DNA from 4 places in the Streptomyces citrinus genome. Region 1 is predicted to be linked to each of the others. Evidence: riboswitches for the same ligand, from Rfam matches in the RefSeq annotation. Region 1 holds a riboswitch; each other region holds the start of a gene.

Region 1 (7,740 bases):
CGGCTCGTTCAGCGCGATGACGGCGATCTACGACACGATGCGGTACGTCGGGTGCGAGGTGGAGACGACATGTCTGGGGCAGGCCGCGTCCGTCGCCGCGGTGCTCCTCGCGGCCGGGGCGCCCGGGAAGCGGATGATGCTCCCGGGGTCGCGCGTGGTCCTCGACCAGCCCGCCCTGCCCGAGCCGGCCCAGGGCCAGCCCACCGATCTGGAGATCACCGCCCGTGAGATGGAGCGGGTGCGCGACCAACTGGAGGGTCTGCTCGCACTGCACTCGGGCCGGACGAAGGCGCGGATCGGCGCGGACATCGAGCGCGACACCGTGCTGACTGCCGCGCAGAGCCTGGAGTACGGCCTCGTGGACCACGTCCTGACGAGCCGCAAGGCCTCCCTCGGCACTCAGGACCCGAGGTGACGTGCCGATGTACCCACCCGAACAGCCGCCGCTGCCCGCGCTGACCCGCGCCGAGTGCGAACTGGTGGACGCCTATCTGGCGGTGGTCAATCTGCTCGCGCGGATCAATCCGGCGCGCGGGGACGACACCTACCGCGGGCTGCGTGCGGCGCAGGCGCTCGTCAGTCGGGCGACAGCGCTGCGGGACGCCCTGACGCTGATGCACCAGCGCGGAGAGAGCGAGGTGCACGCGGCAACCCTGACACGGGCTCTACGCGTCTTGGACGGCGAGAGGCGAACACAGCGGGTCACTTTGCCGCCAGAAACTGTCAGTTGAGGTCGCCGACCGCGCTTCGACCGCCCGACCCGTCTGCACCAGGGCCGAAACGGCCCAGATGGCGTACCCCCGATTGGCGTAGACGTTCATCCGTCACGAAGCCGTCCAGAGTTGCGTCAGGACTGTAGGCGGACAACGGAATTCACCGTTCCGCCCCTGGTGCGAGCGTGGTCGGGCCTCGCACCCAGGGACCGAAAGCCGCACTGTCCACCTGAACGGGTCAAGCGTGACGAGCCTCACTTACCGCCGGTTCAGCTCGGAATCCGCGGCAGGAGTGCGTGAAGATCCCTTCCGACGACAAGCCCCCGCCACCACGGCGGGGCGGTCCGCGCGGACGCCGAGTCCTGCCGCCTCGCGGATGTCAGGTCGACAGAAGTGCATCGGCAGGAGTGGAGGACCCAGGCACGACGGGTCGCCGGCTCACCTCGACCGAGGTGTGACCGAGCGGCCCTTGGGGTGAAGCCGCGGTACGCGGCCGGGCATCTTCGCCAGCCCGAACCCGACAGGTCATCCTTCGCAGGCGGCTGACGAAGGGTTGCGCATGACTGCGCTCGATCGTGTTCCGTCGCTGCTGACGAGGGCCGGTACCGCCTCGGCTCTCACCCTCGCCGTGGCCGGCGCGGGACTCATGGTCCCCGGCGCCGCCTCCGAGGCGTCGGCGGCGGTGGCCTCGACCAAAGCTCTGCAGGTCGCGGCATCCAAGAAGGGATCGCCCTACAAGTGGGGCGCGACGGGCCCGCACCGGTTCGACTGCTCGGGTCTGACGCTCTACTCGTTCAAGCGGGCGGGCAAGAAGCTGCCCCGCACCGCCGCGCAGCAGTACAACAAGACGCGTCATATCCGCGCGTCCTCCCGCACCCGCGGTGACCTGGTCTTCTTCCACTCGGGCCGGAGCGTGTACCACGTCGGGATCTACGCCGGGAAGGGACGGATCTGGCACTCCCCGAAGACCGGTGACGTGGTGAGACTGCAAAAGATCTGGACGAAGAGCGTCTGGTACGGCCGGGTGCGCTGACGCGCGACCCGTCACGCCACCGTGCCGACGCGCCGTCGGTGGGGCGGGCCGGGCGCCAGGCCCGCCCCACCGACGGCCATAAAAGATCCCTTGCGGTCGCTTTCGATTGAAATTCGATTGAAATCCGCACTATGGGTTACTCATGGCGACATGAGCGAGCGCAACGAGACCCCGTTGGAGCGCGCCGACCGCAATTTCGGTGAGCTGCTCCAGGAACTCCGGGTCGTACAGACCGGGGTGCAGTTTCTGTTCGCCTTCTTGTTGACGCTCGCGTTCACGCCCCGCTTCCCGTCCCTGGACTCCGTACAGCGCGCCACCTACGTGACGACGCTGCTGCTCGCGGTCGTGGCGGCGGCCCTCCTGACGGCGCCCGCGGCCGTGCACCGGGTGCTCTTCCAGCTCGGGGCCAAGCCGCAGATCGTGCGGGTGTCGGCGCGGCTCGCGGCCTACGGCATGTGCGTGCTCGTCCTCGCCCTGTCCGGGTCGGTGCTGCTGGTCGTCGACGTGACGCTCGACCGCGGCGCGGGCATCGCGGCGGGCGTCGGCACCCTCGTGGTCTGCGCGGCGCTGTGGGGACTGCTGCCCTGGGTGCTGCGCCGCGCGCTCACGCGAACAGGGACTCCAGCAGAAGGACCCCCGCCAGCAGGACCAGAGCGCTCCCCGTGACGGCCTCCACGGCGCGGGCGGTGCGCGGCCTGCGCAGCCACCGGCCGAGCCGGTCCACGAGCAGCGCGACGGCCGGGAACCAGAGCAGGGCGAGCACCACGACGATCGCCGACAGGACGGCCGTGCGCGGCAGCGCCGGACTTCCCTGCGGCACGAACTGCGGCAGCACGCTCAGGAACGTGATCGGCGCCTTCGGATTGAGCGTGTTGGTCAGGAAACCCTGGCGCAGCGCACCGCCCGTGTGCGCGCGCCCTTCCGTGCCGAGCTCCGTGCCGATGTCCGCGCCGGGGCGTTCCGCGAGCGGCCGGGCAGCGGACTGGAGGGTGCGGACGCCGAGGTGGAGCACATAGGCGCCGCCGGCGATCTGGAGGGCCCGGAAGAGGGCGGGCACGGCGGTCAGGACCGCGGCGACGCCCGCGACCGCGAGTGCCGTGTGGACGAGCAGGCCGCCGGCGACACCGAGGGCGCAGGCCACGCCGGCGCGGCGTGAGACCAGCGAGTTGCGTACGACGACGGTGAAGTCGGCGCCGGGCAGAGCGACCATTCCCGCGGCGACGCCCGTGAAGGCGACCAGTTGAGCGTCCATGGCGGTCAGCCTGCCCGAGCCGGGCCTTCAGCAGGTATGTGCAATATTCTGGGTCTGCCTAAAGCGTTGCTTTACCCCCCTCGCCCGCTCCGGTCGCTCCGCCCTCGCGTCCGCGCCGCCCCTCTGGAGACCCGCATGTACGACCCGACGCGGCTCGCCGCCCTGGTGGCGGTGGCCGAGGCCGGATCGATCACCCGGGCCGCACAGCGCCTCGGCTACACGGTCCCGGCGCTCTCCCAACAGCTCGCGAAACTGGAGCGGGAGGCCGGGACCGCGCTTCTCGTACGCCACCACCGGGGTGCCCGGCTGACGGGTGCGGGTGAGGTCCTGGTGACGACGGCCCGCCGCGTGCTCGACGAGATGGAGCGTGCCCGGCACGAACTCGCCCAACTGGCGGGGCTCTCGGGCGGGCGGCTGCGCCTCGGCACCTTCACGACGGCGGGGATGCATCTGCTCCCGCCGGCCCTCACCGCGTTCCGTCGCGCGCATCCGGACGTGGAGCTCACGGTCGCCGGGTACGAGCCGCCGCTGGGCATCGCGGCGGTGGCCGCCGGGGAGGTGGACGTGGCGCTCACTCACGCGTACGAGCCCGCCGCCGCGGTGGCGGTGCCCGCTTCGGTGGCCCAGGAGCCCGTACTCGTCGAGGAGTTGGTGCTCGTGACGGCGCCGGGGCACGCGCTGACGGCAGGGACCGCGGGGGCGGCGCGGCTGCCGCTCGGGGAGCTCGCCGGGCAGCCACTGATCAGCATGGCGCCGACGCATCCGCCGCGCCAAGGGGTCGAGTCGGCGCTCGCGCGGGTCGGGGCGACGCCGTCGGTCCTCGTCTCGACGCCGAGCTATGTGCTCGTGTGCGCGCTGGTGAGTGCGGGACTCGGGGTGGCGGTGGTGCCGGAGATGGTGGCGCGGATGTCGGCGACACCGGTGGGTGTACGACGCCTCGAACCGGGCGATCTGCGGCGGACGATCTCGATGGTGCACCGGGCCGACGAGACGAACCCGGCCGTGGACGGGTTCCGGGCCCTCCTGCGTGGGGCCTTCGGCCGGACGGGCGCCTGATGGAGCGTCAACACGCTTGCGTGGGGCGTCCGTTCGAGCCATTGGACGCGTGGATCCAGGGCAGCGCGATCCAGACGGTCTTGCCGCCCTCGGGCGTCGGGGAGACCGAGAGTCTTCCGCCGAACTCCGCGGTGAGGCAGCGGATGATGACCATGCCCCGCCCGTTGTCCTGCTGGACGGCGGCCGGCAGCCGCTTGGGGTAGCGGGGGTGACTGTCGGTGACGCCGATGCGCAGCCGCTCGTCGCGTTCGAGCTCGACGTCGACGGTGAACGTGGGTGACTGCCCCAGGGTGTGCTGCACCGCGTTCGTCGCGAGCTCGGAGACGATCAGACGGACGGTGTCGGCCTCGTCGCTGTCTCCTGGCATCCCCCATTCCGCCAGTACGTTGCTCACGTACCGGCGGGCGGCGGACACCGAGGCGGGATCGCTCGGCAGCGTGACGGATGCTTCCTGGTGGTCTGCCATGGCGACGTCGTCCCTTTCCCGCCGGGGCCGCATGTCCGCCTGCGGCGGATCGCTCTCGCTCGGCCCGCGACTACTGCTTCGCGCCAGAGTGCCACTTAGATGTCCCTCAAGGGTGGCGATCCCTCAAGATATGCATATATCTGTCGCCCGAAGCGGTGAACTCTGCGACGACAGACCGTATTTGGGCGAGCGCACGCCGGTTCCTCTACCGTCTGCTCAAGAGCCGCCCCAGCCCAAGGCCGGAGGAGCCGAGGAGTCACTATGAAGTACGGTCCCGCGGTACGCCGCCGCAAACTCGGCGCGGAACTGCGCGCGTTGCGCGTCGCGGCCGGGCTCACGAGCGGTGAGGCCGCCCGCCTGGTCGGCTGGCACCAGTCGAAGGTGAGCCGCATCGAGACGGGACGCAGCGGTGTGAAGCCCTCGGACGTGCTGCTGCTGCTCGACGCCTTCGGCGCGAACGACCCCCGGCTGCGGGAGCTGGTCGTCGCTCTGGCCGGCGCCGAGGACGCGGGCGGACGCCACTGGTGGCACGCCTACCGGGGGCTGCTGCCGCCCACCTACAGCGACTTCATCAGTCTGGAGTCGCAGGCCTGCCGCATCCGGACGCTGGAGACGAGCGTCGTGCCGGGACTGCTCCAGACTCCCGAATACGCGCGCGCGGTGACGCGTTCGGTGCTCGCGGGCATGCCGGAACGGCACATCGACGCCCTGGTGGAGGTGCGGCTCGCGCGACAGGACGTGCTGCGCGGTCGGCCGCCGCTCCAGATGAACGCGGTGCTCGACGAGGCGGTGCTCCGTCGCGAGGTGGGCGGGAACGGCATTCTCTCCCGGCAATTGACGCACTTGATGTCAGCGGCGCATATGCCGAATGTCCGAATCCAGGTGTTGCCGTTCTCCGGAGGCAGCCACATCGGCATCACAGGCCCTTTCGTTGTGTTCTCTTTTCCGAACACATCTGATCTGGATGTGGTTGTTCTCGACCATTTGACGAGTAGCCTCTACCTCGAACGGAAAGAAGACCTCAAGGCGTACACGGACGCCTTCGATGCTCTTGTGCTCCACGCCCTTTCGCCCGAGGACTCGTTGGAATTCATCGCACAGCTCGCCGGGCAGACGGAGTCGCCGACACCCCGTCGTGCCACGGCACTGCGTAAGGAGGCACCATGACTGCACTGCCTCGGCACGTTTCGTCCGTACCCTCCAGCACATCCCTCCGTGGCGCGCACTGGCGGCGCAGCAGCCGCAGCACCGGCGCCAACAACTGTGTCGAGACGGCCCCCCTGCCCTCGGGGCCCCTCACCGGCCTGCTGGCCGTGCGCGACTCCAAGCGCACGGCGGGGCCCGCCCTGCTGTTCACCCCGTCCGCCTGGACGGGCTTCGTCAACTCCCTGCGCTGATCGCGCCCTTGGGAGACGTACGGCTGATCACACGTACGGCCTCGGCGACCTGCGAGTCGGTGAGGTCGGCACGGGCGGTCAGTCGCAGTCGCGAGATGCCGTCGGGGACGGACGGGGGGCGGAAGCAGCCCACCGCGAGACCCTCCGCACGGCAGCCCGCGGCCCAGCTCACCGCATCCTCGGGCGAGGGCGCGAGCACGGAGACGACGGCGGCGTCCGGTCGTACGGCTGAGAATCCCGCACCGGTGAGGAGTTGATGCAACGTCAGGGCGACGTCCCGGCCGCGCGCCGCGCGCTCCGGTTCCCCGCGCAGTACGCGCAGGGCGGCGAGCGCGGCCCCGGCCGCGGCCGGGGCGAGCCCGGTGTCGAAGATGAACGTACGGGCGGCGTTGACGAGATGCTCGATGACGTGGGCCGGGCCGAGGACGGCTCCGCCCTGGCTGCCCAGGGACTTGGAGAGGGTGACGGTGACCACGGTGTCGGCCGCGCCCGCCAGGCCCGCCGCGTGCGGGGCGCCGCGCCCGCCGTCGCCCAGCAGACCCAGGCCGTGGGCGTCGTCGAGAAGCAGACCCGCCCCGAACTCCCGGCATACTGACGCCAGTTCCCCGAGCGGCGCACGGTCGCCGTCGACGGAGAAGACCGTGTCCGAGACGACGACGGCCGGGCCGTCATGGGTACCGAGCGCCTTACGGACGGCCTCGGGGTCGGCATGCGGTACGACCTGCGTGGCACCACGGGCGAGCCGGCAACCGTCGATCAGAGAGGCGTGGTTGCCCGCGTCCGACACGATCAGTGAGCCGTGCGGGGCGAGTGCGGTGACGGCCGCGAGATTCGCCGCGTAACCGGACGACAGGACGAGGGCCGCCTCGAAGCCGCAGAACTCGGCCAGCTCGCGCTCCAGTTGAGCGTGCAGTTCGGTGGTTCCGCTCACCAGCCGCGACCCTGTGGCGCCGCCGCCCCACTGCCGTGCCGCCTCGGCGGCCCCCTCGACGACCTCGGGGTGGCGGGACAGTCCCAGGTAGTCGTTGCCCGCGAGGTCGAGCAGCGGGGAGTGCGCGGGGCGCGGGCGCAGGGTGCGGGTGAGACCCGCCGCCGCGCGCGTGCGGCGCTGCTCCTCGATCCAGTCGAACGGTGCTGCGGGCGGCGTGGACGGTGCAGTCATCGGGACCCCGTTTTGTAGGTAACGCACAGACCCTAACCGTCCCGCCACAAGGTCAGGATGTGGCAATACCCACACGTCGAACGCAGTCCTTTGTACGAAGTCTCCTTTCCTCTGAGCGTCTTCATAGGCAAGGATCAGGCTCCATGGACCTGCTGAACACGCTGGTGGACAAGGGGCTTCGGCGCGCGTTGCCGAGCCGTGAAGAGGCGCTCGCCGTGCTGGCGACGACCGACGACGAACTGCTCGACGTGGTGGCCGCGGCCGGCAAGGTGCGCCGCCAGTGGTTCGGGCGCCGGGTGAAGCTGAACTATCTGGTGAACCTGAAGTCGGGGCTGTGCCCCGAGGACTGCTCGTACTGTTCCCAGCGGCTGGGCTCGAAGGCGGAGATCCTCAAGTACACGTGGCTCAAGCCGGAGGAGGCGTCCAAGGCCGCGGCCGCCGGTGTCGCGGGCGGCGCCAAGCGCGTCTGTCTGGTGGCGAGCGGGCGCGGACCGACGGACAAGGACGTCGACCGGGTCGCGCGGACGATCGACGCGATCAAGTCGGAGAACGAGGACGTCGAGGTGTGCGCCTGCCTCGGTCTGCTCTCCGACGGGCAGGCGGAGCGGCTGCGCGGCGCGGGCGCGGACGCCTACAACCACAACCTGAACACGTCCGAGGC
Region 2 (7,740 bases), 2.9 Mb from region 1:
GCGGGGCTCGCGCTGATGGGCGCGGCGTTCCTGGTGCCGGCGGCGGGCGGCACGGGGTGGGTCGGGATCGCCGGTCTGCTGCTGTGCGCGGCGGGGCTCGCTACGGCGACGGCCGTGCTCTACCCGTTCGAGATGGACACGGTCGTCTCGCTCGCGCGGGGGCGCTGGGTCGCCACGCACTACGGGCTCTACAACACGGTGTGCGGGGTCGGCATCACCGTCGGGAACCTGGCCGTCGGGGCGCTGATGGAGTCCGACGGCGTGTGGTGGGCGCTGGCCGGGGTGGGCGGTCTCGGGGCGGTGGCGCTGCACCGGATCGGGGCGTCGCGGACCGCTGTGGCGGCGAGCGCCGCGGGCCCGCCGGGGTAACCCGTACGGCCCACCCTGCTCGCAGCCGTCCCGGTCGCCGGGAACCCTTGGTGAGACGCCCGGACAGCGGGCGCGGACCTGGCGGGAGACGAGCGGTGGGGCAGCGAGGAGGGAGCCGGAACAAGCATCGCCACAGGTCGGACACCGGCGCCACCCGCACCTTCCTCCGGCTGCTGCCGCTCCTGCTCGTCCTCTGCGGCGCGCTCTACGAGTACTTCACCCCGGCCGGATTCTCCGGGGCACCCCTGTTCAGCGCCGCGCCGCTGGTCGCCGCCCCCTTCTTCCTGCTGCGCGGCACGCTCTGGACCGGGGTCCTGTCGATCGTCCTGATCATCGCCGTGCACCGCAGGTACACGGGGGAGTTCGGCTCCGACGTCATCACGGAGATCCTCACCGTGGCGACCGTGTGCGCGCTGGCCTGCTTCATCAACCGGATCGTGCGGCGCAACGACGAACAGCTCGCGTCCGCGCGGCAGATCGCCGAGGCCGCGCAGTTCGCCGTGCTGCCCGTGCCGGCCGGGCGGATCGGCGGGCTGGCCGTCGCCGCGCGCTACGAGGCGGCGCAGGCGGGGGCGTTCATCGGCGGGGACCTGTACGCGGTGCAGGACACCCCGCACGGCGTCCGGGTCGTCGTCGGTGACGTACGCGGCAAGGGCATGGGCGCGGTCGCCGCCGTCGCCGTGGTCATCGGCGCGTTCCGGGAGGCCGCCGAGCAGGAGGGCAGTCTGGAGGCGGTCGCCCAGCGGCTGGAGCGGGCGCTCGCCCGCGAGGGCACCCGGCGCAGCGGCATCGACGACTTCGAGGGGTTCACCACCGCCGTGCTCGCCGAGATCCCGCACGGCGACACGGTCGTCCGCGTCCTCAACCGCGGCCACCCCGAACCCATCGTGCTGCTCGGCGACGGCACCGTACGCGTCGTCGGACCCGACGAGGCGGCGCTGCCGCTCGGCCTGAGCGAACTCGGCAGCCGGCCCGACCGGTCCACCGTGACGGACTTCCCCGCCGGGGCCACCCTGCTGCTCTACACGGACGGGCTCTCCGAGGCGCGGGACGCGGACGGTGTCTTCTACGATCCCGCGACCCGGCTCGGCGGGCGCCTCTTCCCCGGACCCGACGAACTCCTCGCGGCGCTCGCGGTCGAGGTGCACGCCCACACCGGGGGCGCCGCGACCGACGACATGGCGCTGCTCGCCGTACGCCGGCCGTGACTCTCCGCATAACAATTGACGCACCGTCAGGATTGCGGCCGGTTCGAGTGCTCGGCCAAGTCGACCCGTTCCGCCCGATCTTGGCCTGTTAAGTCCTGGCCAAAGACGTGAACGATCAGTGGGAACGGCTTGGAATTAGTGTCGGCTGTCTATTAACGTTCGATAACGCAGCGCGGTCGTCCCAGCCGTCACAAGAGATGGCTCCGTGCGCACACGCTTAATCCCGCAAGGGAGCCGGGGAACCACCAACTTGGGGTGAATCGGACATCGTTGATGTGTCGGCGATGTCGGTAGGAGACCTTCCTGCTCCGAACCCGTCAGCTAACCCGGTAGGCGAGAAGGAAGGAAAGGAGAGCGCCCCCGTGGCGTCGAACCGGCCTGCCCCCGAGGCCCCCACGTTCTCCTACGGCTCCGCCGAAGCACCCGCTTTCGGCGTCGAGCAGGAGAGCTGGGAGGAGTGGAACCCCACCGAGGAGTCCGTCCGCCCCGTCCGCGGCAAGCACCGCGTCGCACGGCAGCGCGGCGGACTCGCCCGCAGCTCCACGGTCCTCGGCGTCGGCGTGATCGCCGCTGTCGGCGCGGGCGGCATCGCCACCGCGCAGGGCGGCAAGCCCGCGGTCCAGATCTCCATGCCCGACCTCTCGGCCGTCAAGGACTCGCTGCCGGAGGCCAAGTCGCTGCCCGGCGTGGGCGCGCTGATATCCGACGACTCCGACACCACCCCGGCCGCCGCGGCCGCCCCGCTCACCACCATGGGCACCGGCAGCGGACAGTCGGACGCCGGCGAGACGCTGCGCGCCCGCATCATGCAGCAGGCCGAGACGCAGCAGGACGCCGCCGACGCCGCCCAGAAGCAGGCCGCCGAAGAGGCCGCCGCGCGGCAGGCCGCCGAGGAAGCCGCCGAGAAGCAGAAGGCCGCCGAGACCAAGGCCGCCGCCGAGAAGAAGGCGGCCGAGGAGGAGGCGCGCAAGAAGGCCGAGGCCGAGCGCCTCGCCAAGCTCGCCAAGAGCTACAAGATCCCTGTCGCCTCCTACACGCTCACCGGCACGTTCGGGCAGCCCGGCGCCATGTGGTCCTCCGGCTACCACACGGGTCTGGACTTCGCCGCTCCCACAGGTACCCCGATCTACGCCATCCACTCCGGCACCATCACCGAGGCCGGCTGGAACACCGCGTACGGCTACCGCACGGTCCTCACCCTCGACGACGGCACCGAGCTGTGGTTCTGCCACCAGTCGTCGATGAACGTCACGGTGGGCCAGAAGGTCACCACCGGCGACGTCATCGGCCGCGTGGGCGCCACCGGCAATGTCACCGGGCCCCACCTGCACCTGGAGGTCCACCCCGGCGGGCAGGCCACCGGCATCGATCCGGCCGCCTGGCTGCGCGGCAAGGGCCTCACCCTCTGACGTCCGCCCCCGATCTCCGGCGGTCCTGGCGGCAACCCCCCGACGTCAGGGCTGCCGGTTCCCCCGTGCCCGGGGGCTGACCTCGGCGTCTACGGAATATCGCATTCTGTCCGGGTGTTGAGCCGACACATGACTTCTCTTCGCAAGCTCGGCTCCTCGGACCTCGAGGTCTTCCCCCTCTCCCTCGGCGGCAACGTCTTCGGCTGGACCGCCGACGAGGCCACCTCGTTCGCGGTGCTCGACGCGTACGTCGCCGGGGGCGGCAACTTCATCGACACCGCGGACTCGTACTCGGCCTGGGTCGACGGCAACGAGGGCGGCGAGTCGGAGACCATCATCGGCAAGTGGCTCGCCTCCCGCGGCCACCGCGACGACCTCGTCGTCGCGACCAAGGTCGCCCGCCACCCCGACTTCAAGGGCCTGCGCGGCGCGAACATCAAGGCCGCCGCCGACGCCTCCCTCAAGCGCCTGGGCACCGACCACATCGACCTGTACTACACGCACTTCGACGACGACGAGACGATCCCCGTCGAGGAGATCATCGGCGCGCTCGACGAGCTGGTGAAGGCGGGCAAGGTGCGCAACATCGCCGCTTCCAACATCTCGCCCGCGCGGCTCCAGGAGTCCCTCGACTTCTCCGACCGCGAGGGCGTCGCCCGCTACGTCGCCATCCAGCCGCACTACAACCTCGTCTCGCGCGACACGTACGAGGGCGCCCGCCAGGACATCGCCTCGCGCGCCGGCCTCGGCGCCGTCCCGTACTACGCGCTCGCGTCGGGCTTCCTGACCGGCAAGTACCGTCCGGGCGCCACCGTCGACAGCGCGCGGGCCGCCGGTGCCGGCCAGCACCTGGAGACCGAGCGCGGCCGCAAGGTGCTCGCCGCCCTCGACGAGGTCGCGCAGGCCCACGGCGCCGAGATCGCCACGGTCGCCCTGGCCTGGCTCGCCGCGCAGCCCACCGTGGCCGCGCCGATCGCCTCGGCCCGCGTCGTGGAGCAGCTCCCCGCGCTGCTCGCGGTCGCGGACCTGGAGCTGACCGACGCCGAGGTCCGGTCGCTGACGGCGGCTTCCGCGTAGGTCGCGGGTCCTCAGTACCGGTACGGGTTGTACGCGGGGCCGTGCGTCAGCGCCGGGCCCGCGTACACCGGCGGCAGCCACACCGGGGCCGCCGCCCGTGACCCGTACGCGAGCGCGGCCCGCGCGTAGCCGCGCCGCTCCCACAGCGCGTCCAGCAACTGCCGTTCCCGTACGACGTAGTCGGCGCCGGCCCGGCCCCTGCGGCCGCGGTGGCGGAGCAGCGCGAGCGTCGTCGCGTACGACTCGTACTCGGCGACCGCCGCGGCCGCCGTCCGGCCGCCGTAGTGCGCGGCGTACTCCCGCGCCAGGCGCCGCGCCTTGAGCGAGCCGAGGGCGAACGGCTCGGGCGGTGCCAGCCAGCCCGCCGCGACGTACGCGGGCAGCTCCTGCCGCACGGCGCGCAGTTCGCGCTGGCGGACGAAGACCGCGAGCCAGGTCAGCAGGCCGAACACCGGCACCATGAAGGCCGCGTACACGGCGAAGAATCCGTACTCGCCGAGCGACGACGAGCCGTTCCAGAAGGCGTGCATGCCCATCGCGGCCAGCAGCCCGCCGAGCGGGAGCAGCAGGCGGCGGGCCCGGCCGCGGTCGGGCGCCATGACGGACGCGATGCCGAAGCCGATACCGGTGAGCACCGTGAACAGCGGGTGCGCGAACGGCGACATGACGATGCGGACGAAGAACGTCGCGGCGGTGACCGAGCTGAGCCCGGGGCCCGTGCCCGTGAGCTGGTCGGTGCCGAAGGCGTTGCCGAGATAGAGGATGTTCTCGGTGAACGCGAAGCCGGTCGCGGTGACGCCGGCGATGACGACCCCGTCGACGATCCCGTGGAAGTCCCGTCTGCGGAAGAGGAAGACGAGCAGCACGGCCGCAGCCTTCGCGGACTCCTCGACGATCGGGGCGATGACGGTCGCGCCGAGGGTGTCGGCGCGGGACGGGTCGGCGGTGGCGGTCTCGATCCACCGGGTCGCGAAGCTGTTGGCGACGATCGCTATCAGGGCGGCCGCGCAGGCGCCCCAGGCGAAGGAGAAGATCACGTTCCGCCAGGGTCCGGGCCGCACCCGGTCCAGCCAGCGGAACGCGGCTATGAGCAGCGGGACGGGCAGCACGGCCAGCCCGAGCCCGACCAGGAACCCTTCGGTGCCGGTCTGTTCGCGTACGAGGGCGAGGATGACGACCCCGGACAGCGCGAGCAGGGTCGCGAGCGCGGTGACCCGCACGCCCTTCCGCTCCCACCACCGCGGATGCGGGACCGCGCCGCCGGGGGCGGGGTCCTGGTGGTGCGGATAGGCGGGGTACGGGTCCACGGATTGACCCTAACGAGGGATGCGGAGCGCCGCGACGGGGCGTCGGAACGCTGCGGCTCAGCGGCGCCTGAACAGCAGGTCGTGCACTACATGCTGCTTGTCCAGACCCTTGCCCTCGAAACGGGTCAGCGGGCGGAAATCGGGGCGGGGCGCGTAGCCGCCGTCGGCGATCGTGTTCGCGTAGTCGGGGTGGGCGGTGAGCACGTCGAGCATCTGCTCGGCGTAGTCCTCCCAGTCCGTCGCGCAGTGCACGAGGGCGCCCGGCTTGAGCGGCCCGGCCACCAGGGAGAGGAACTCCGGCTGGATCAGCCGCCGCTTGACGTGGCGCTTCTTGGGCCAGGGGTCGGGGAAGTAGACGCGCAGCCCGTCGAGGCTGTCATCGGGGAGCATCGCGCGCAGCAGGATGATCGCGTCGCCGTTCGCCACCCGTACGTTGGTGAGGCCGGCCTGGTCCGCGAGGTTCAGGAGGTTGCCCTGGCCCGGCGTGTGCACGTCGACGGCGAGGATGCCGGTCGACGGGTCGTCGGCCGCCATCTGGACCGTGGCCTCGCCCATGCCGAAGCCGATCTCCAGGACGATCCGCTCGACGCCGGAGAACATCCCGGGCAGGTCGAGGACCCGCTGCCCGTCGATGTCCAGGCCCCACTTGGGCCACAGCCGTTGCAGCGCGTCGGCCTGTGCGGTGGTGACCCGGCTGCGGCGCGGCTGGAAACTCCGGATCCGCCGCTCGAAGTGCGACCCGGCGGGATCGGGCTTGGGCCCGTCGGGGAACCGGGGCTCATTGGGGCGGACGGGCACGGGGCCGTGGCCGGCGGCGGGCTCGGCGGCGTGGGCTTGGGCTTCAGACGACTCAGACACAGTGCGCCTGATTTTACGGACTCCGGGAGGGCCGGGCCTCTCCGGTGGCTTCGGTCCGGGGCGGAGCGCCGGAACCGCGCCACGAGGGCCGGGCCGCGTCCCGAGGGCCGGGCCGCGTCCCGAGGGCCGGAACCGCGCCACGAGGGCCGGGCCGCTCCGGCGACTCCGGATCGGGGGCGGTGTCCTGGAACATCGGCGATCGGTCCGGGGGCGGGGCGGGGCGCCGGAGCCTCGGCGATCGGTCCGGGGCGGGGCGGGGCCCTGGAACATCGGCGACGAAGGTCGGGCCTCTCCGGTGGCTTCGGTCCGGGGTGGTGTCCTGGAACTTCGGCGACGAAGGTCGGGTCGCTAGGTGGCTCGGTCCGGGGCGGGGCCGCGGAGCCTCGGCCACGACGGCCTGGCCGCACCGGTGGCTTCGGCCGGGGGCGGAGACCCTGGGCCCCGGGCGCGACGGCCCGCACGTTCACAGCAGGGCCAGGGCCCGTCGCGCGACCTCCCGGCCGATGGGCAAGGACGCCGTGGCCGCCGGAGAGGGCGCGTTCAGCACATGGACCGCGCGCTCCCCCTCCCGGATCAGGAAGTCGTCCACCAGCGTCCCGTCCCGGAGCACCGCCTGCGCCCTGACCCCCGCGTCGGCGCGGACCATGTCCTGCGGATCGACCGCCGGCACCAGCCTGCGCACCGCGTCCGTGAACGCCCGCTTGGAAGCGGAGCGCCTGAGCTCTCCCGCCCCGTACCGCCAGTGCTGCCGCGCTATCCGCCACGACCCCGGCCACGCCAGCGTCCCGGCCAGCTCGCCGGGGCGTACGACACTCCAGCGGTAGCCCTCGCGGGCCAGCGCCGGTACCGCGTTCGGTCCCACGTGGACGCCGCCGTCGATGCCGCGCGTGAGGTGCACGCCGAGAAAGGGGAACGCCGGGTCCGGCACCGGGTACACCAGGCCCCGCACCAGCTCGGGCCGGGCCAGCTCGTAGTACTCGCCCCGGAACGGAACGATCCGCATCTTCGGGTCGTCCCCGGTCAGGCGCGCGACCCGGTCGCACTGCAACCCGGCGCAGTTCACCAGGACCCGGCCCCGGACGATCTCCCCGGCAGCCGTCCGCACGGCCACGCCGAGCCCGGCCCGCCGGTCGATCTGCACCACGTCGGCCCCGTAGCGGATGTCCGCCCCGGACGACTCGGCGAGCCGCTCGGCGACGGCGCGATAGTCCGCGATACCGGTCGTGCCGACATGGATGGCGGCGAGCCCGCGCACCTCGGGCTCGTACTCCTGGATCTGCGCGGGGCCCAGCTCCCGCACCGGAATACCGTTCTCCCTGCCGCGCTGGACGAGGGCGTGCAGGCGCGGCAGCTCGTCGCGCCCGGTGGCGACGATCAGCTTCCCCGTGACCTCGTGCGGCACCCCGTACTCGGCGCAGAACTTGACCATCTCGGCCGCTCCGCGCACCGCGAACCGCGCCTTGAGCGACCCGGGCCGGTAGTAGATCCCGCTGTGGATCACACCGCTGTTGC
Region 3 (7,740 bases), 3.9 Mb from region 1:
CTTGCGGCTCGGCCTTGCCCGGGAACGCCGAAGGGGCCGCCCGCACCACGGATGGCGGGCGACCCCTTCGGGTGTACTGCTGGTGCACTGCCAGGTGCGAGGTCAGGAGGCCTTGGCCTTCTCCTCGACCTTCTTCTCCTCCGCCTTGGCGGGCGCCGGAGCCGGCTTGGCGGCCTCGTAGAACTCCTCGCGCGGAGTCTCCAGGGCACCGAGCGCGGTGATGTCGCGCTTCTGGAACATGTTGATCGTCCACTCGGCGATCACACGGATCTTGCGGTTGTACGTCGGCATCGCCATGCCGTGGTAGCCACGGTGCATGTACCAGGCGAGACGGCCCTTGAGCTTGATCTTCATCTTGCCCATGACGATCATCGCGACGCCCTTGTGCAGGCCGAGACCGGCGACCGCACCCTTGTTGGCGTGCTTGTAGTCCTGCTGCGGGAAGCCCCGCATGCCGGAGACCACGTTGTCGCCGAGGACCTTGGCCTGGCGCATGGCGTGCTGCGCGTTCGGCGGGCACCAAGCGTTCGGGTTGCCGTTGGCGCGCCCGACGAGGTCCGGGACCTGGGCGTTGTCGCCCGCGGCCCAGATGTAGTCGGTGCCCTGGACCTGGAGCTTCTCGCTGGTGTCCACGTGGCCGCGCGGGCCGAGCGGGAGACCGAAGCGGGCGAGCGCCGGGTTCGGCTTGACGCCGGCGGTCCACACGATGGTGTTGGAGTCGGCCTCCAGGCCGTTGCTGAGCACGACGTGACCGTCGACGCAGGACGGCATCGTGGTGCTGAGGTAGACCTCGATCCCGCGGGACTCCAGGTGCTTGCGGCCGTAGACGCCGAGCTCCGGGCCCACCTCGGGCAGCACCTTGTCGGCGGCGTCGACCAGGATGAAGCGCATGTCCTCGCGCTTCACGTTCTTGTAGAACTTGGCCGCGTCGCGCGCCAGGTCCTCGACCTCGCCGATCGTCTCGGCGCCCGCGAAGCCGCCACCGACGAAGACGAAGGTGAGCGCCTTGCGGCGGATCTCCTCGTCGGTCGTCGACTCGGCCTTGTCGAGCTGCTCGAGGACGTGGTTGCGCAGCCCGATGGCCTCCTCGACGCCCTTCATACCGATGCCGACCTCGGCGAGGCCCGGCGTCGGGAAGGTGCGGGAGACCGCGCCGAGCGCGATCACCAGGTAGTCGAAGGGCACCTCGTACGCCTCGCCGACGAGCGGGGCGACCGTGGCGACCTTGCGGTCCTGGTCGATGGTGGTGACGCGGCCGGTGAGAATCTCGGCTCCCGGCACAGCGCGTCGCAGCGGGACGACGACGTTGCGCGGCGAGATGCTGCCGGCGGCGGTCTCGGGGAGGAAGGGCTGGTACGTCATGTACGAGCGCGGGTCGACGACCGTGACGGTCGCTTCCGCGTAACGCATCTTCTTCAGGATGCGTCGCGCCGCGTACAGGCCTACGTACCCACCCCCGACAATGAGGATCCTGGGACGCTCCGTGGTGCTCATGCCATCGAGTATCCACCCGACTGGAGGGGGTCGCTCGTGCGCCCCTTCACAAGGTTCCGTGAGGGCTCTGCTACACTTCGCCGCCCACGTGACCCATGTCATGGCGTTCACAGGGAACCACGGTGTACCGCCAGTCGTTCCTCACCCCTCTTGAGCAGCCACAGTGGGCATTCGGACGCACTGGACCACTCCCGGTTTTCACGTGCGCGTAACACTGCGGGAACCCCGTGAACCTCTCCCGGCAAGGTCCTCGGCCGACCCCGAACGGGCTCTCGGGCCGCAATTGACGCCCAAGAGGACCGAATTCCTTGTGAAGAACTTCACGAACTTTCCCGACGGGGTGTCGCCGGAGCGTGTCGCGGGGGCCGTTTCACGTGCTCAGGCGGGGTGCGACACGCTCATGCGAGACGGTTTCGGGCCCTGGTGATCAGGCGATCGACCAGGCGATCCCGTCCAGGATGTCGTGCTCACTGACCACGACCTCCCGCGCGCCGGTCCGCTCCATGATCAGACGCAGCACGAGCGCGCCGGAGGCGATGACGTCGACGCGGCCGGGGTGGATGACCGGCTTCAGGGCGCGCTGGTCGTGCGTGGACGTCAGCAGCCAGTCGGTGAGCTCGGCGACCCGCTCGTAGGAGATCCGGGAGTGGTGGATGGCCGTCGAGTCGTAGGCGCCCAGGCCGAGCGCGAGCGCCGCCACCGTCGTCACCGAACCGGCGAGGCCCACCAGGGTGCGGGCCTCCTCCAGCGGGACGGTACGCGCGACGAGGTCCAGGGCGGCGGCGATGTCCTCGCGGACCGCCTCGATCTGCGCCGGGGACGGCGGGTCGGTCAGCGTGCCGTCGTCGCCGACGAGGTGGCGCTCCGTCATGCGGACGCAGCCGATGTCGACGGAGCGGGCGGCGCGGACCGCGTCGTCGCCGACCACGAACTCCGTCGAGCCGCCGCCGATGTCGACGACCAGGTAGGGCTTGTCGAGGCCCTCCCGTCGCCCGGTGAGCTCCTTCGTGGCGCCCGTGAAGGAGAAGGCCGCCTCCTGGTCGCCCGTGATGACCTCGGGCTCGACGCCCAGGATGTCGAGGACGCCCCGCACGAAGTCATCGCGGTTCTCGGCGTCGCGGGAGGCGGAGGTCGCCACGAAGCGGACGCGCTCCGCGCCGTGCTCCTTGATGGCCTCGGCGTACTCGCGGCAGGCCGCGAAGGTGCGCTCCAGGGCCTCGGGGGCCAGCCGGCCCGTCCTGTCGACGCCCTGGCCGAGCCGGACGATCGTCATCCGGCGGTCCAGGTCGACGAGTTCGCCGGTCTCCGGGTTCGCGTCGGCGACGAGCAGCCGGATGCTGTTGGTTCCGCAGTCGATGGCGGCGACGCGCGTCATTCGGCCACCTCCGCGCCGTCGCACGGCGTCACGCACGGCCCCTTCTTCCACCACTCGGGGAGCATGGCGATGGCCTCGTCGCCGAGCGGGTTCACGCCCGGACCGGCCGCCAGGGAGTGGCCGACCAGGACGTGCAGGCACTTCACACGGTCCGGCATGCCGCCCGCGCTCGGGAAGCCCTCCAGGACCTCGATGGCGTCACGGCGCGCGAGGTAGTCCTCGTGCGCGGCGCGGTACTGCTTGGCCAGCTCCGGGTCGCTCTGGAGACGCTCGGTCATCTCCTTCATGACGCCGTTGGCCTCCAGCGTGCCGATGGCGGAGGCAGCGCGCGGGCACGTCAGGTAGTACGTCGTCGGGAACGGCGTGCCGTCCTCCAGGCGCGGGGCCGTCTCGACCACGTCCGGGTTGCCGCAGGGGCAGCGGTGCGCGATGGCCCGCAGACCGCGCGGCGGGCGGCCCAGCTGCTCCTTGAACGCGTGGATGTCGGCGTCCGTGGGCGCGGTCGGCTCGGTCTGGGGAGGAGGCGTCTGCATGACTGTCTTCGGCGTCTTTCGTCGTGTACGTGGATCAGTCGTGTACGTGGATCAGTCGTCCACGTGGATCAGTAAGAGGGGTTCAGTCTGCCTGGTCCGCCTGGTCGGCCTTGTCGACGCCGTCCCAGACGTTCGAGTACCAGGGCCGGTCGGCGGCGCCCTGCTCGACGCGGCTCGACTGGGTGGCGCGCGGATCGGGTACCACGTACCCGGTCTCGCCCGGCATCACCATGTGCAGGCGCTCCCGGATCCGCTGCTCGGCGTAGGAGTCGTCCTGCCAGCGGGCCTTCTCGTCGCGGAGCCGGTCGACGCGCTCCTTGGCCTCCTGCTGCTGCCGCTGGAGGTCCTCGATCTCGCCGCGCTGGGAGACGTACTGCCTTATGGGATAGGCGAGGGCGACGACCAGTGTGCACAGGACGAGGGCGAGGAGCGCCGCGCGGCCGGTGAGGCGGGAGCGGCGGGCCTGGCGCTTGTTCTGCGAGCGGTAGACGCGCTCGGCGGTCTGCTCGCCGAGCAGGCGGAGGCGGGTGGCCGTGGAGAAGCGGTCTCTGGAGTCCCTGTCACGGACCTTGCCCGGCATCCTCTCCGCCTCCCCTGCCTCACGTACGTACGTCCCCGCACACGGTACGGGACCGAGTGCGGGGACGTACGTAACTACTGCTTCAGCCGGGCTTCGGGGCCGGTCAGCCCTTGAAGCGCGGGAAGGCCGAGCGACCGGCGTAGACCGCCGCGTCGTCCAGGATCTCCTCGATGCGCAGGAGCTGGTTGTACTTGGCGACGCGCTCGGAGCGGGCCGGGGCGCCGGTCTTGATCTGGCCGCAGTTCGTGGCGACGGCGAGGTCCGCGATCGTCACGTCCTCGGTCTCGCCGGAGCGGTGCGACATCATGCACTTGAAGCCGTTGCGCTGGGCCAGCTCGACGGCGTCCAGGGTCTCGGTCAGCGAACCGATCTGGTTGACCTTGACGAGCAGGGCGTTGGCCGAGTTCTCCTCGATGCCGCGGGCCAGGCGCTCCGGGTTGGTGACGAACAGGTCGTCGCCGACGAGCTGGACCTTGTCGCCCAGCTTCTCGGTGATGACGTGCCAGCCGGCCCAGTCGTCCTCGTACAGCGGGTCCTCGATGGAGACGAGCGGGTACGCGGAGACGAGCTCCTCGTAGTACTCCGTCATCTCGGCGGCGGAGCGCTCCTTGCCCTCGAACTGGTACTTGCCGTCCTTGTAGAACTCGGAGGCGGCGACGTCCAGCGCGAGCGCGATCTGCTGGCCGGGGATGTAGCCGGCCTCCTTGATCGCTTCGAGGATGAGGTCGAGCGCGGCGCGGTTCGACTCCAGGTTCGGGGCGAAGCCGCCCTCGTCGCCGAGGCCGGTGGACAGGCCCTTGGTCTTCAGCACCTTCTTGAGGGTGTGGTAGACCTCGGTGCCCCAGCGCAGGGCCTCGGAGAAGGACTCCGCGCCGATCGGGGCGATCATGAACTCCTGGATGTCGACGTTGGAGTCGGCGTGCGACCCACCGTTCAGGATGTTCATCATCGGGACGGGCAGCAGGTGCGCGTTCGGGCCACCGAGGTAGCGGAACAGCGGCAGGTCCGAGGCCTCGGACGCGGCGTGCGCGACGGCGAGGGAGACGCCGAGGATGGCGTTGGCGCCCAGCGAGCCCTTGTTGTCCGTGGCGTCCAGGTCGAACATCGCCTGGTCGATCAGGCGCTGCTCGGTGGCGTCGTAGCCGACGAGCTCCGGGCCGATCTGCTCGATGACGGCGAGGACGGCCTTCTCGACACCCTTGCCCTGGTAACGGTTGGGGTCACCGTCACGGAGTTCGATGGCCTCGAAGGCACCGGTGGAGGCACCGGACGGAACAGCAGCACGACCCGTGCTGCCGTCGTCGAGGCCGACCTCGACCTCGACCGTGGGGTTGCCTCGGGAGTCCAGGATTTCCCGGGCTACGACGACGTCGATGGACGGCACGAGCATCTCCTTCTGGGATGTGACGCAGGCTATGCGGGGCCGCGATGCACGGCCTCGACTCCTTGAGCCTAACCGGCTCCGGAGCATCGGCCAGCCGACCGACCGACTCTTGGACAACGCCGTGAGCGAAATGTTCCTGAACGGAACAAAAACAGTGACCCCCGTCCCGGAATGCGGGACGGGGGTCACCGATGCGAGCGGCCCGTGGGGACGGGGGCGGGGATCTCGGCGTCCGCCGATGCCGAGTGCCCCTCTACCGGTGCGCACCCATATATAGAGACACCGGCCCGGAGAGGTGCCGGCCTCTACGGGTGCTGGAGGTGCGCACCCGGTGCGGCCTACTTCAGGTGGAGCTGCTGACCCGGGTAGATCAGGTCCGCGTCCTTGACGATGTCCTTGTTCAGCTTGAACACCTTCTGCCAGGTCGTGCCGTGCGCCTCGGCGATCTTGCCGAGGGTGTCGCCGGACTTGACCTTGTACTCGCCGTCGCCCTTCTCGACCGTCTTGCCGGTGGGCGTGGTGACGGTCTCGCGCTTCTCGGAGCGGGTCGTCGTGGACGAGTCCGAACGCTCCTGCTGCTTCGGCTGGGCCTGCTGCGGCTGGGTGCTCTGCTGCGGGGCCTCGGCGGCGGGAGCGGAGGTGTTCGCGGACGCGCCGGACAGGTTCACGCCACAGCTCGGCCAGGCGCCCTTGCCCTGCGAGGCGAGGACCTTCTCGGCGACGGCTATCTGCTGCGCCTTGGAAGCCTGGTTGGCGGTGGACGCGTAGGCGGTGCCGCCGTACGCGGCCCACGTGGAGGAAGAGAACTGGAGGCCACCGTAGTAGCCGTTGCCGGTGTTGATCGCCCAGTTGCCACCGGACTCGCACTGGGCGACCTGGTCCCACTCGGAGGTGGTCGCGGCGGAGGCGGACGTGGCGCCCATCAGCGGAACGGCGACGGCGGCACCGGCGACACCGGCGAGCGTGGCGACACGGACGGCCTTGGACGGGCGGCGGTGCTTGCCCTTGCTGGAAAGCAGCATGGAGAGATCCCCTCACCGACGCCTACGAGGTGAGCTGTCGGGTTCGGGCCAGTGAGTGCCCGGCCGCGCATCCTTGTGCGCGGCTTAACCCCTAGCCGTTCGAAGTCGTCGACCTCGCACGGCGCTTACCTGGGTCCCCCGCTCCTGCCTACGGCGCTGACGCGTCGACTGTTCCCGTACGGACGTTGGCAGGATTCGGCGTGACGTCCATCGGGGCCCGCTGTGGCGAGCGGTCACGACCGTAAGCAGTCGATCCGCCCTATTTCAAAGACGATCAGGCCCTTTGAGACCCATCTCTCACTTGCGCTAAAGCGGACAAACGGCCATCAATGGGCCCCGAACTCCCGCTACTTTTCGACCGATTCGAGCCCAAGATCCAGACTCTGACCAGGAATGATGAGGTCCGGGTCCGAGCCGACCTCCTTCTTGTTCAGGTCGTAGAGCGCGGCCCACCCGCCGTCCACGTCCTGAGCGTCGGCGATGTCCCAGAGGTTGTCGCCGGAGCGGACCGTGTAGGCCCCCTCGCCGCGCTCGTCGCCTCGGGAGGCGTGACGCCCCTCTCCCGTACGGGAGTCGGTGCCGTCGTCGGCGGCGCGGTCGCCGCGGTGACGGCCGGCGGTGGACGCGTCGTCGGAGGCGGTGGCCGACGCGGAGGACTCCGGGTCGGCCGGGTCGGCCGAGGAAGTGGACTCACTCTGGCCAGACTTGTCCGAGTTGTCGTCTTTGGTGTTGTTGCCGTCGCCGCTGTCGGCACCGGCTTCGTCGGCGTCGAGCTTGTTACCGGAGGTATCCCCCGAGGTGTCGGCTGACGGGGTGTCGGAAGAACCGGAGGAACCGGACGTTTCGGCCTCGTCCGTCGCGCCCGCTTCGTCCGACGCGTCGTGATTCTTCTCTCCCGAGGAGGCGGACGAGGCGTCATCCGTGGCGTCGTCCGACGACCCGGCCGATTCGGACGCCTGCGGGGAGGCACTCGCGCCCGGGTCGACATCGGCCGAGTCGTCGCTCTTGGTGAGGCCCGCCGTGATCGAGCAGCTCGGCCAGGCGCTCGGGCCCTTGTCGCCGAGGACCTTCTCGGCGACGGCTATCTGCTGCGACCGGCTGGCCAGGTCGGCGCGCGCGGCGTACTCGAGGCCGCCGTACTGCTCCCACATCTCCTGCGAGAACTGGAGTCCGCCGTAGTAGCCGTTGCCCGCGTCCAGGCTCCACTGGCCGCCGGACTCGCACTCGGCGAGCTTGTTCCAGGTGGCGGTGGTGGAGGCGCTCGCGCTCGTCGCGGCGAGCAGCGGGATCGCGATGGCGCTGCCGGTGACCCCGGCGGCGACGATCAGAGCAGGGGCCTGACGGGGGCGACG
Region 4 (7,740 bases), 4.0 Mb from region 1:
TCGCCGCCCCGGGTCGCCGCGAGGAACGCGTCCACCGCGCTGCGGCGCCGCGTCAGATCCGGGTCCGGCGCGGGCCGCGCCCCTTGACCCGGCGCCGGGCGCGGCTGGCGAGCTGGCGCACGGAGGCCGTGGTGCGGTCGAGGAGCGGCGCGATCTGCTCGAACGGCACCGCGAACGTGTCGTGCAGGACGAACGCCACGCGCTCCGCGGGGGAGAGCGTGTCCAGGACGACGAGGAGCGCCACGCCGACCTCGTCGGCGAGCAGCGCCTCCTCCTCGGGGTGGCCCTGCTCGTCCGGACCGAGCGCGGGGTCGGCGGGGCGCTCGTCGAGCGGGTCCTCGCGGCGGGTGTCGCGCGAACGCAGCATGTTGAGACAGACCCGCGCGACGACCGTGGTCAGCCAGCCCGCGAGGTTCGCCACGTCCGACGTGTCGGCGCGGGCGGCCCGGATCCAGGCCTCCTGCACCGCGTCCTCCGCCTCGCTGAGCGAACCGAGGATCCGGTACGCCACCGAGCGCAGGCGCGGCCGCTGTTCCTCGAACCGCCGCGCCAGCTCGTCCTCGTTCGGCGCGCCAACAGCCCTGTCCGTCACGTGCGTTCCCCCGATGCCCCGCGTGCGATCCATGCGATCAGCGTGATCCATGCGATCAGTGCGTTCAGTGCGTTCAGGAGAGTAGATCACGCTGTTCAGGCCACGCGGGTGGCTCCCGCGAAGGGCATCTCGTCGATCGGCGCGATCCGTACGGGCGCACTCGGGTTGGGGGCGTGGATCATCTGGCCGTTGCCGATGTAGAGGCCGACATGGCTGATCCCGGAGTAGAAGAACACCAGGTCGCCCGGCTGGAGTTGGGACTTGGGGACGCGCTGCCCCGCGTTGATCTGCGCGTACGTGGTGCGGGGGAGGGAGACTCCCGCGGCCCGGTACGCGGCCTGGGTCAGGCCCGAGCAGTCGAAGGCGTTGGGCCCCGTGGCGCCCCAGACGTACGGGCTGCCGAGGGCGCCCCGCGCGTAGGAGATGGCCGCCGCCGCCCGGGAGTTGGTGGACGCGCCGGAGCCTGCGGCGAGGTCGTCACGGGAGGTGGCGCGAGAGGCGTGCTCGGCGTCTGCGGAACCGTCGGCGCCCCCCGAACCGCCCGAGCCGCCGGAGCCGCCGGAGATGAGCGTGCGGTCGGCCGGGTCCAGGCGGTCGAGGAGCCGCTTCGCCTCGCCCAGCTTCTTCGTGACCGTCTTCTTCTGGCGCTCCAACTCCCGCTGTTTGCCGCGCAGTTCGGAGAGCGTCCCGTCGGCCCGCTCCCGTACCTGGTCGATCTCGCGCAGCGCCTTGCGGACCCGGGAGACCGTGGCGGCCTGCCGGGTACCGACCCGGTCGGCGAGCGCGGCCTCGTCCAGGTAGCGGTCGGGTGTGGAGGAGAGGAGGAGCTGGACGGCCGGGTCCACGCCGCCCGTGCGGTACTGGGCCGCCGCCACCGCACCCAGCTTCTGCCGCTGGGAGTTGAGGGCTTCGGTGCGCCGGGACGCCTCGTCCTGGAGGCTGTCGACCTTCTTCTGGGCCTTCTCGGCCTTCTCCTTCGCGCCGTTGTACTTCTCGGTGGCGACCTCCGCCTCCTGGTAGAGCTTGTCGACCTTCGCTTTCACCTCGGTCGGGGAGAGCCGTGGCTCCGCGTGCGCCGCGCCGCCGTCGAAGGCGGTGGCGGTCGCCGCGGAGGCGAGGGCGAGGGTGGCCGCTGTGCGGGCCGTACTGCCACTGAGCGAGCGCTGTCGGGGCTTGCGGTGCGCTGCCGGCACGTGACGCCACGTCCTTTCGGAACGTCCTGCTTACGCGTCCGGCGGCGGCCCGCACAGGGGGAGCGGGCCGCCGCCGGACCTTTCTCGGCGGTGGTGTCCGACTGCCGCCCCTGGCCCGGGCGGCGGTGGGGAGCCGGTCACCTGAGGAAGGACGCTAAACCTGGGCGTAACGGGTTGGCGGCGGATTGTTCGCAACTGGTCCGTTTGTTATGGGTGGTGTCAGAGAGTGACAGGCGCGTGCCCGCGGATGCTCGTGCGAGGCGCTTGAGAGGTGGGGGAGTGCGAGGGAGCGCGAGGAAGTGCGTGGGGGAGCGGTGGCGGGCGACGATCACCGCCCGGTTACGCTCCGCCTCATGGACGTACTCATCCACATCTTCGTCGGCCTGCACATCATCGGCATCGCCTCCCTGCTCGGCGGCTTCCTCACGCAGATGTCCGCGATGGGGCAGGGCACGGCCCGCTTCAACAAGGCCATGCTGCACGGCGCCCTGACCATGCTGGTGACCGGCGTCGCCCTCGTCGGCCTCAATCAGGCCGACGACAACACCGTGAACAACATCAAGATCGGCGTGAAGCTGGCGATCCTGATCGTCATCCTCGGCATCGTGTACGTGAAGCGCGACGAGGAGAAGGCGGAGAAGGGCCTGTTCGCGGCGGTCGGCGGTCTGACGATCGCCAACATCTTCATCGCCGTTCTCTGGACCTGAGGGGCCTGGGAGTCCTGAGGGGGCTCAGAGACCTGTGGGTCTCGTTCGGGGCGGTGCAGCACCGCCCCGAACGAGACCCGAGTCAGGCCGGGTCAGGCCGGCCGCACCACGCTGTGGATCGACGACGTGCCGTCGTAGTAGATGGACTCCTCGCGGACGTACGCGCCCGGCTTCGGCGCGTGGATCATCATGCCGTCGCCGAGGTAGAGGCCGACGTGGCTGATGTCGTCGTAGAAGAACACCAGGTCACCGGGTTGGATGTCGGACAGCGGCACCGTCGTGCCGAACTCGACCTGGTCCCACGTGGTGCGCGGCAGTGAGATGCCGGCCGCCTTCCACGCGGCCTGCGTGAGCCCCGAGCAGTCGTACGAGTCCGGGCCCGTCGCGCCCCACACGTACGGCTTGCCCTCCTGCGCCTTGGCGAACGCGAGCGCCTTCGCGGCCTTGGTGGCGTACGAGTCGGAGGCCGAGGAACCGGAGTCCGAGGAGCCCGTGTCGGACGACGAGCCCGCGGCCTCCTCCTGCTGGGCGGCCTCCTCGGCCGCCTCGCGCTTCGCCTCCTCATCCGCCTTCTGCTGGGCGGCGAGCTCCGCGGCCTTCTTGGCGGCCGCCTCCTGCTTGGCCTTCTCGATGGCCGCGAGACGCGCCTTCTCCTCGGCGGTCAGCTTGGAGAGCAGTTGGCGCGCGTCGGACAGCTTGGTCTGCACGTCCTGCTTGGTGGTCTTCAGCTCGGCCTGCGACGTGGTCAGGTCCTCGAGGCCGGCCTGCGCCTCGGTCCGCTTCTTCGCGGTGGTGCGCTGCTGGACCTGGTAGTCGTCGACGGCCTTCTTCTGCTCACCGGTGAGCCGGCTCATCAGCTGGCGCTGCGAGAAGTAGTCCTCGGGGTTGTCCGCGAGGAACATCGTCGCCGTGTCGCTGACGCCGCCCGTGCGGTACTGCTCGGCGGCGAACCGGCCCAGCTTCTGGCGTGCCGTGTTCATCTTCTCGGTGCGCTGCGCGATGTCGTCGAGGAGCTTGTCGACCTGCTTCTTCTTCCCCTCGGTCCGCTCCTTGGCCGCGTTGTACTTCTGTGTGGACACCTCGGCCTGCCGGTACAGGGTGTCGACCTTCTTCTGCACCTCTTCGATGCTCGGCCGGTCGGGCTGCGTGGGGGCGGCCTGGGCCGTCTGCGACAGCAGGGCGACGGAGGTGAGCGCGGCGGTCGTGATGCCGACGGCGGGTGTCGTACGGAGGCCGCCGGAGATCCGGGACCGGCTGCGCGGCTTGCGGTGCGACGCCAAGGCAGGCGACTCCTTCCATGGTCCGCCTACCGGGTTAGCTGTCGGGTTCGGGCGGGTGACGCTCGTCGTGCGGAAGGCTGCCCTACGGTCAACTGCCCGGTGCTGCCGGGTCGTTGGTCCGATTCACCCCAAGGTCGGTGGGTCCCCGGTTCCCTGCCTCGCGGCGTACGGAACTCAGCGGGGGCTGTCCGGTCGCCGCGTTGTTCGCGGGCGGGGGGACGGACGGCCCGCGCAGCACGGTAGCCAACTCGTGTTGCCGCTGTGAAGGTTGATGTTCGATATGCCCGATACATTTTCGTGACCTTGGATACTCCTGCGGCCCGAGCCTCTCCATGCCTGGCCGATCCGGAAGGATCTGCGACGAGTTGTCCGTAGATTGGCCGGAGTCTTCACGGAGTTACGGAGTCCGCCGACATGTCCGCACTAGGGTCCTGCTCCCGAAGGATGAGGGGGTAGCAGATGTCGATCAGCAGTCAGGGACGCAGGGCCGTGGCCGCCACCGCCGGAGCCGCGGTCGCCGTGGGGGTCGGACTGAGCGCGGGACCGGCCGCCGCCGGCGACGCGCACGGCACCGGAAAGCCGGTGGTCGAAGTGATCGCGGCGAAGCTCGACAACCCGCGCCAGCTCTCCGTCGACCACGGCCACGTCTACGTCGCCGAAGCCGGCCGGGGCGGCAAGAAGTGCCTGCCGGGCGGCGGCGGCCCCGAGGGCGACACCTGCCTCGGCACCTCGGCGGGCGTCACCAAGCTGTACCGGGACGGCGGGCGGTGGCGGCAGGCGACGTTCGTCGCCGGGCTGCCGTCGGCCGCCACCGCGGACGGCGGCTTCGCGACCGGCCTCGACGGTGTCTCCGTACGGGACGGGCGCGCGTCCGGCGTCATGACGTGGGCGCCGCCGAGCCAGGTCCCCAAAGGCAAACCGTGGAACACGCTCGGCAAACTCCTCGACCTGGACTGGGGGCACCACCGGGTCGCGGCCGACATCTCGGCCGTCGAACTGAAGTACAACCCGCACAAGGCGTCCGTCGACTCCAACCCGTACGCCGTGCTCGCGCTGCCCGACGGGCGCCGCGTCGTCGCGGACGCGGCGGGCAACGACCTCGTCGTGGTCTCGCCGGGCGGCAAGGCGAAGCCGTTCACCGTCTTCCCGAACCACAACGGCCACGAGGCCGTACCCACCTCGATCGCCCTCGGGCCCGACGGCAATCTCTACGTCGGCGACCTGAACGGCGAGGCCACCAAACCCACCGCCCGCGTCTGGAAGGTCAGCCCGCGGGGCAGGATCCTCGGCTGGACGTCCGGCTTCGGCTCGATCACCGGCGTCGCCGTCACCGAGCGGGGCGATCTCTACGTCAGCCAGCTCTTCGCCGGGACCGTCACCAGGATCGACCACGCCACGAAGAAGCGGACCAGCGTGAAGGTGCCCTTCCCGGCCGGCGTCGCCGTCGACCCGTGGGACAAGAAGGTGTACGTCTCCGCATGGTCGGTCGCGGACCGTGACGGGACGGTCATGGAGGGCGGCAAGAAGTCGCCCGGCGGACAGGTCTGGCAGATCCTCGGCTTCTGACCAGCCACTTCTCCGAATCCGGGGACGTGCGGACGGCCCGTCTTCGCGCGGTGTCGTGAAGGCGGCGGCGGGGTGTCAGTGGGGCGGCCTAGACTCGTAGAGCGATGAGCAGCCTCTTTGACGACAACTTCCTGGCCAGCCTCCAGAGCGGTACGCAGGAGCCCCCGCCGCCGCCCGAGGACACCGACCCCGCGACGGCTCCCGAGCCGATCCCGGACGACCTGTTCGGCGGGAAGTTCGACGTGCCGCCGTCCAGGGACGGCCACTACCGCGACGGTGCGCCGCGCCCGGTGATCGACTCGGCCGCGCTCCTGGACGGGCTGAACGAGAACCAGAAGGCGGCCGTCGTGCACGGCGGCTCGCCCCTGCTCATCGTCGCGGGCGCCGGTTCCGGCAAGACCCGTGTCCTGACCCACCGCATCGCGTACCTGCTCGCCGAGCGCGGGGTCCACCCCGGCCAGATCCTCGCGATCACGTTCACGAACAAGGCCGCGGGCGAGATGAAGGAGCGCGTCAGCCAGCTCGTCGGCCCGCGTGCCAACGCGATGTGGGTGTCCACTTTCCACAGCGCGTGCGTGCGCATCCTGCGCCGCGAGTCGAAGAAGCTCGGCTTCACGTCCTCCTTCTCGATCTACGACGCCGCCGACAGCAAGCGGCTCATGGCCCTGGTCTGCCGCGACCTGGATCTGGACCCGAAGAAGTTCCCGCCGAAGTCCTTCAGCTCCAAGATCTCGAACCTGAAGAACGAGCTGATCGACGAGGAGGACTTCGCCGCCACCGCCGCCGACGGCTTCGAGAAGACCCTCGCCCAGGCGTACGCGATGTACCAGTCGCGGCTCCGCGAGGCCAACGCCCTCGACTTCGACGACCTGATCATGACGACGGTGAACCTGCTGCGCGCGTTCCCCGACGTCGCCGAGCACTACCACCGCCGCTTCCGCCACGTCATGGTCGACGAGTACCAGGACACGAACCACGCGCAGTACGCGCTGGTGCGGGAGCTGGTCGGCCCGACCGACGGCGAGGGCGCCGACCCGGCCGAGCTGTGCGTCGTGGGCGACGCCGACCAGTCGATCTACGCCTTCCGCGGCGCCACGATCCGCAACATCCTCCAGTTCGAGGAGGACTACACGGACGCGACGACGATCCTCCTGGAGCAGAACTACCGCTCCACGCAGACGATCCTCACCGCGGCCAACGCGGTCATCGAGCGCAACGAATCGCGCCGCCCCAAGAACCTGTGGACGAACGCGGGCGCGGGCGCCCAGATCACCGGCTACGTCGCGGACACCGAGCACGACGAGGCGCAGTTCGTCGCCGAGGAGATTGACCGGCTCACCGACGCGGGCGACGCGAAGGCGGGCGACGTCGCCGTCTTCTACCGGACGAACGCACAGTCCCGCGTCTTCGAAGAGATCTTCATCCGCGTCGGCCTGCCCTACAAGGTCGTCGGCGGCGTCCGCTTCTACGAGCGCAAGGAGGTCCGGGACGTCCTCGCCTATCTGCGCGTGCTGTCGAACCCCGAGGACTCCGTCCCGCTCCGCCGGATCCTGAACGTGCCGAAGCGCGGCATCGGCGACCGCGCCGAAGCGATGATCGACGCCCTGTCGCAGCGCGAGAAGATCTCCTTCCCGCAGGCGCTGCGCCGCGTCGACGAGGCGTACGGCATGGCGGCCCGCTCCACGAACGCGGTGAAGCGGTTCAACACCCTCATGGAGGACCTCCGTACGATCGTCGAGTCGGGCGCGGGCCCGGCCACGGTCCTGGAAGCCGTCCTCGAACGGACGGGATACCTCGCCGAGTTGCAGGCCTCGACCGACCCCCAGGACGAGACCCGGATCGAGAACCTCCAGGAACTCGCCGCCGTGGCCCTGGAGTTCGAGCAGGAGTCCGGCGCGGCGGAGGAGAACCAGGACGTGGTGAGCGGCGGCACGCTCTCCGACTTCCTGGAGCGCGTCGCACTCGTGGCCGACTCCGACCAGATCCCGGACGAGGACGACGACGGCAGCGGCGTCATCACGCTGATGACCCTGCACACCGCGAAGGGCCTCGAATTCCCGGTCGTCTTCCTGACCGGCATGGAGGACGGCGTCTTCCCGCACATGCGCTCGCTGGGGCAGACCAAGGAACTGGAGGAGGAGCGGCGGCTCGCGTACGTCGGCATCACGCGTGCGCGCGAGCGGCTCTACCTGACGCGCTCCTCGATGCGCAGCGCCTGGGGCCAGCCCTCGTACAACCCGCCGTCCCGCTTCCTGGAGGAGATCCCGGAAGCGCACCTGGAGTGGAAGCGCAAGGGCGGTGCGGCCCCCGCGCCCTCGACCAAGAGCATCGGCGGCGGCATCGCCGCGTCCCTGTCGTCGTCCCGCTCCCGTACGACACCGGCGTTCGCCACGCGCCGCGCC

What was found. A riboswitch is a leader RNA that binds a small molecule or an ion and turns the genes downstream of it on or off. The one in region 1 is predicted to bind cyclic di-AMP.
Region 2: it holds a riboswitch for cyclic di-AMP, as region 1 does, so the genes downstream of both, V2W30_RS18870 (M23 family metallopeptidase) here and V2W30_RS05245 (C40 family peptidase) in region 1, are expected to answer to the same signal.
Region 3: it holds a riboswitch for cyclic di-AMP, as region 1 does, so the genes downstream of both, V2W30_RS23420 (transglycosylase family protein) here and V2W30_RS05245 (C40 family peptidase) in region 1, are expected to answer to the same signal.
Region 4: it holds a riboswitch for cyclic di-AMP, as region 1 does, so the genes downstream of both, V2W30_RS24095 (NlpC/P60 family protein) here and V2W30_RS05245 (C40 family peptidase) in region 1, are expected to answer to the same signal.

The regions. Positions count from the first base shown of each region.
Region 1 is NZ_CP146022.1:1,098,979-1,106,718, forward strand. It holds gene V2W30_RS05235 (ATP-dependent Clp protease proteolytic subunit) at 1-415, shown strand, start outside; gene V2W30_RS05240 (hypothetical protein) at 423-731, shown strand; cyclic di-AMP (ydaO/yuaA leader) riboswitch at 1,135-1,269, shown strand; gene V2W30_RS05245 (C40 family peptidase) at 1,273-1,746, shown strand; gene V2W30_RS05250 (DUF6328 family protein) at 1,897-2,412, shown strand; gene V2W30_RS05255 (LysE family translocator) at 2,351-2,998, opposite strand; gene V2W30_RS05260 (LysR family transcriptional regulator) at 3,134-4,054, shown strand; gene V2W30_RS05265 (ATP-binding protein) at 4,062-4,520, opposite strand; gene V2W30_RS05270 (helix-turn-helix transcriptional regulator) at 4,782-5,687, shown strand; gene V2W30_RS05275 (DUF397 domain-containing protein) at 5,684-5,917, shown strand; gene V2W30_RS05280 (8-amino-7-oxononanoate synthase) at 5,901-7,079, opposite strand; gene bioB (biotin synthase BioB) at 7,223-7,740, shown strand, end outside.
Region 2 is NZ_CP146022.1:4,040,594-4,048,333, reverse strand. It holds gene V2W30_RS18880 (MFS transporter) at 1-369, shown strand, start outside; gene V2W30_RS18875 (PP2C family protein-serine/threonine phosphatase) at 465-1,577, shown strand; cyclic di-AMP (ydaO/yuaA leader) riboswitch at 1,782-1,928, shown strand; gene V2W30_RS18870 (M23 family metallopeptidase) at 1,940-2,986, shown strand; gene V2W30_RS18865 (aldo/keto reductase) at 3,116-4,063, shown strand; gene V2W30_RS18860 (PrsW family intramembrane metalloprotease) at 4,075-5,370, opposite strand; gene trmB (tRNA (guanosine(46)-N7)-methyltransferase TrmB) at 5,428-6,168, opposite strand; gene lhgO (L-2-hydroxyglutarate oxidase) at 6,692-7,740, opposite strand, start outside.
Region 3 is NZ_CP146022.1:4,989,336-4,997,075, reverse strand. It holds gene V2W30_RS23445 (NAD(P)/FAD-dependent oxidoreductase) at 103-1,494, opposite strand; gene V2W30_RS23440 (Ppx/GppA phosphatase family protein) at 1,922-2,869, opposite strand; gene V2W30_RS23435 (DUF501 domain-containing protein) at 2,866-3,402, opposite strand; gene V2W30_RS23430 (septum formation initiator family protein) at 3,485-3,982, opposite strand; gene eno (phosphopyruvate hydratase) at 4,086-5,372, opposite strand; gene V2W30_RS23420 (transglycosylase family protein) at 5,705-6,388, opposite strand; cyclic di-AMP (ydaO/yuaA leader) riboswitch at 6,393-6,554, opposite strand; gene V2W30_RS23415 (transglycosylase family protein) at 6,736-7,740, opposite strand, start outside.
Region 4 is NZ_CP146022.1:5,146,593-5,154,332, forward strand. It holds partial or broken gene V2W30_RS24080 (sigma-70 family RNA polymerase sigma factor) at 1-553, opposite strand, end outside; gene V2W30_RS24085 (C40 family peptidase) at 688-1,785, opposite strand; gene V2W30_RS24090 (hypothetical protein) at 2,139-2,492, shown strand; gene V2W30_RS24095 (NlpC/P60 family protein) at 2,585-3,772, opposite strand; cyclic di-AMP (ydaO/yuaA leader) riboswitch at 3,781-3,962, opposite strand; gene V2W30_RS24100 (ScyD/ScyE family protein) at 4,232-5,338, shown strand; gene pcrA (DNA helicase PcrA) at 5,443-7,740, shown strand, end outside.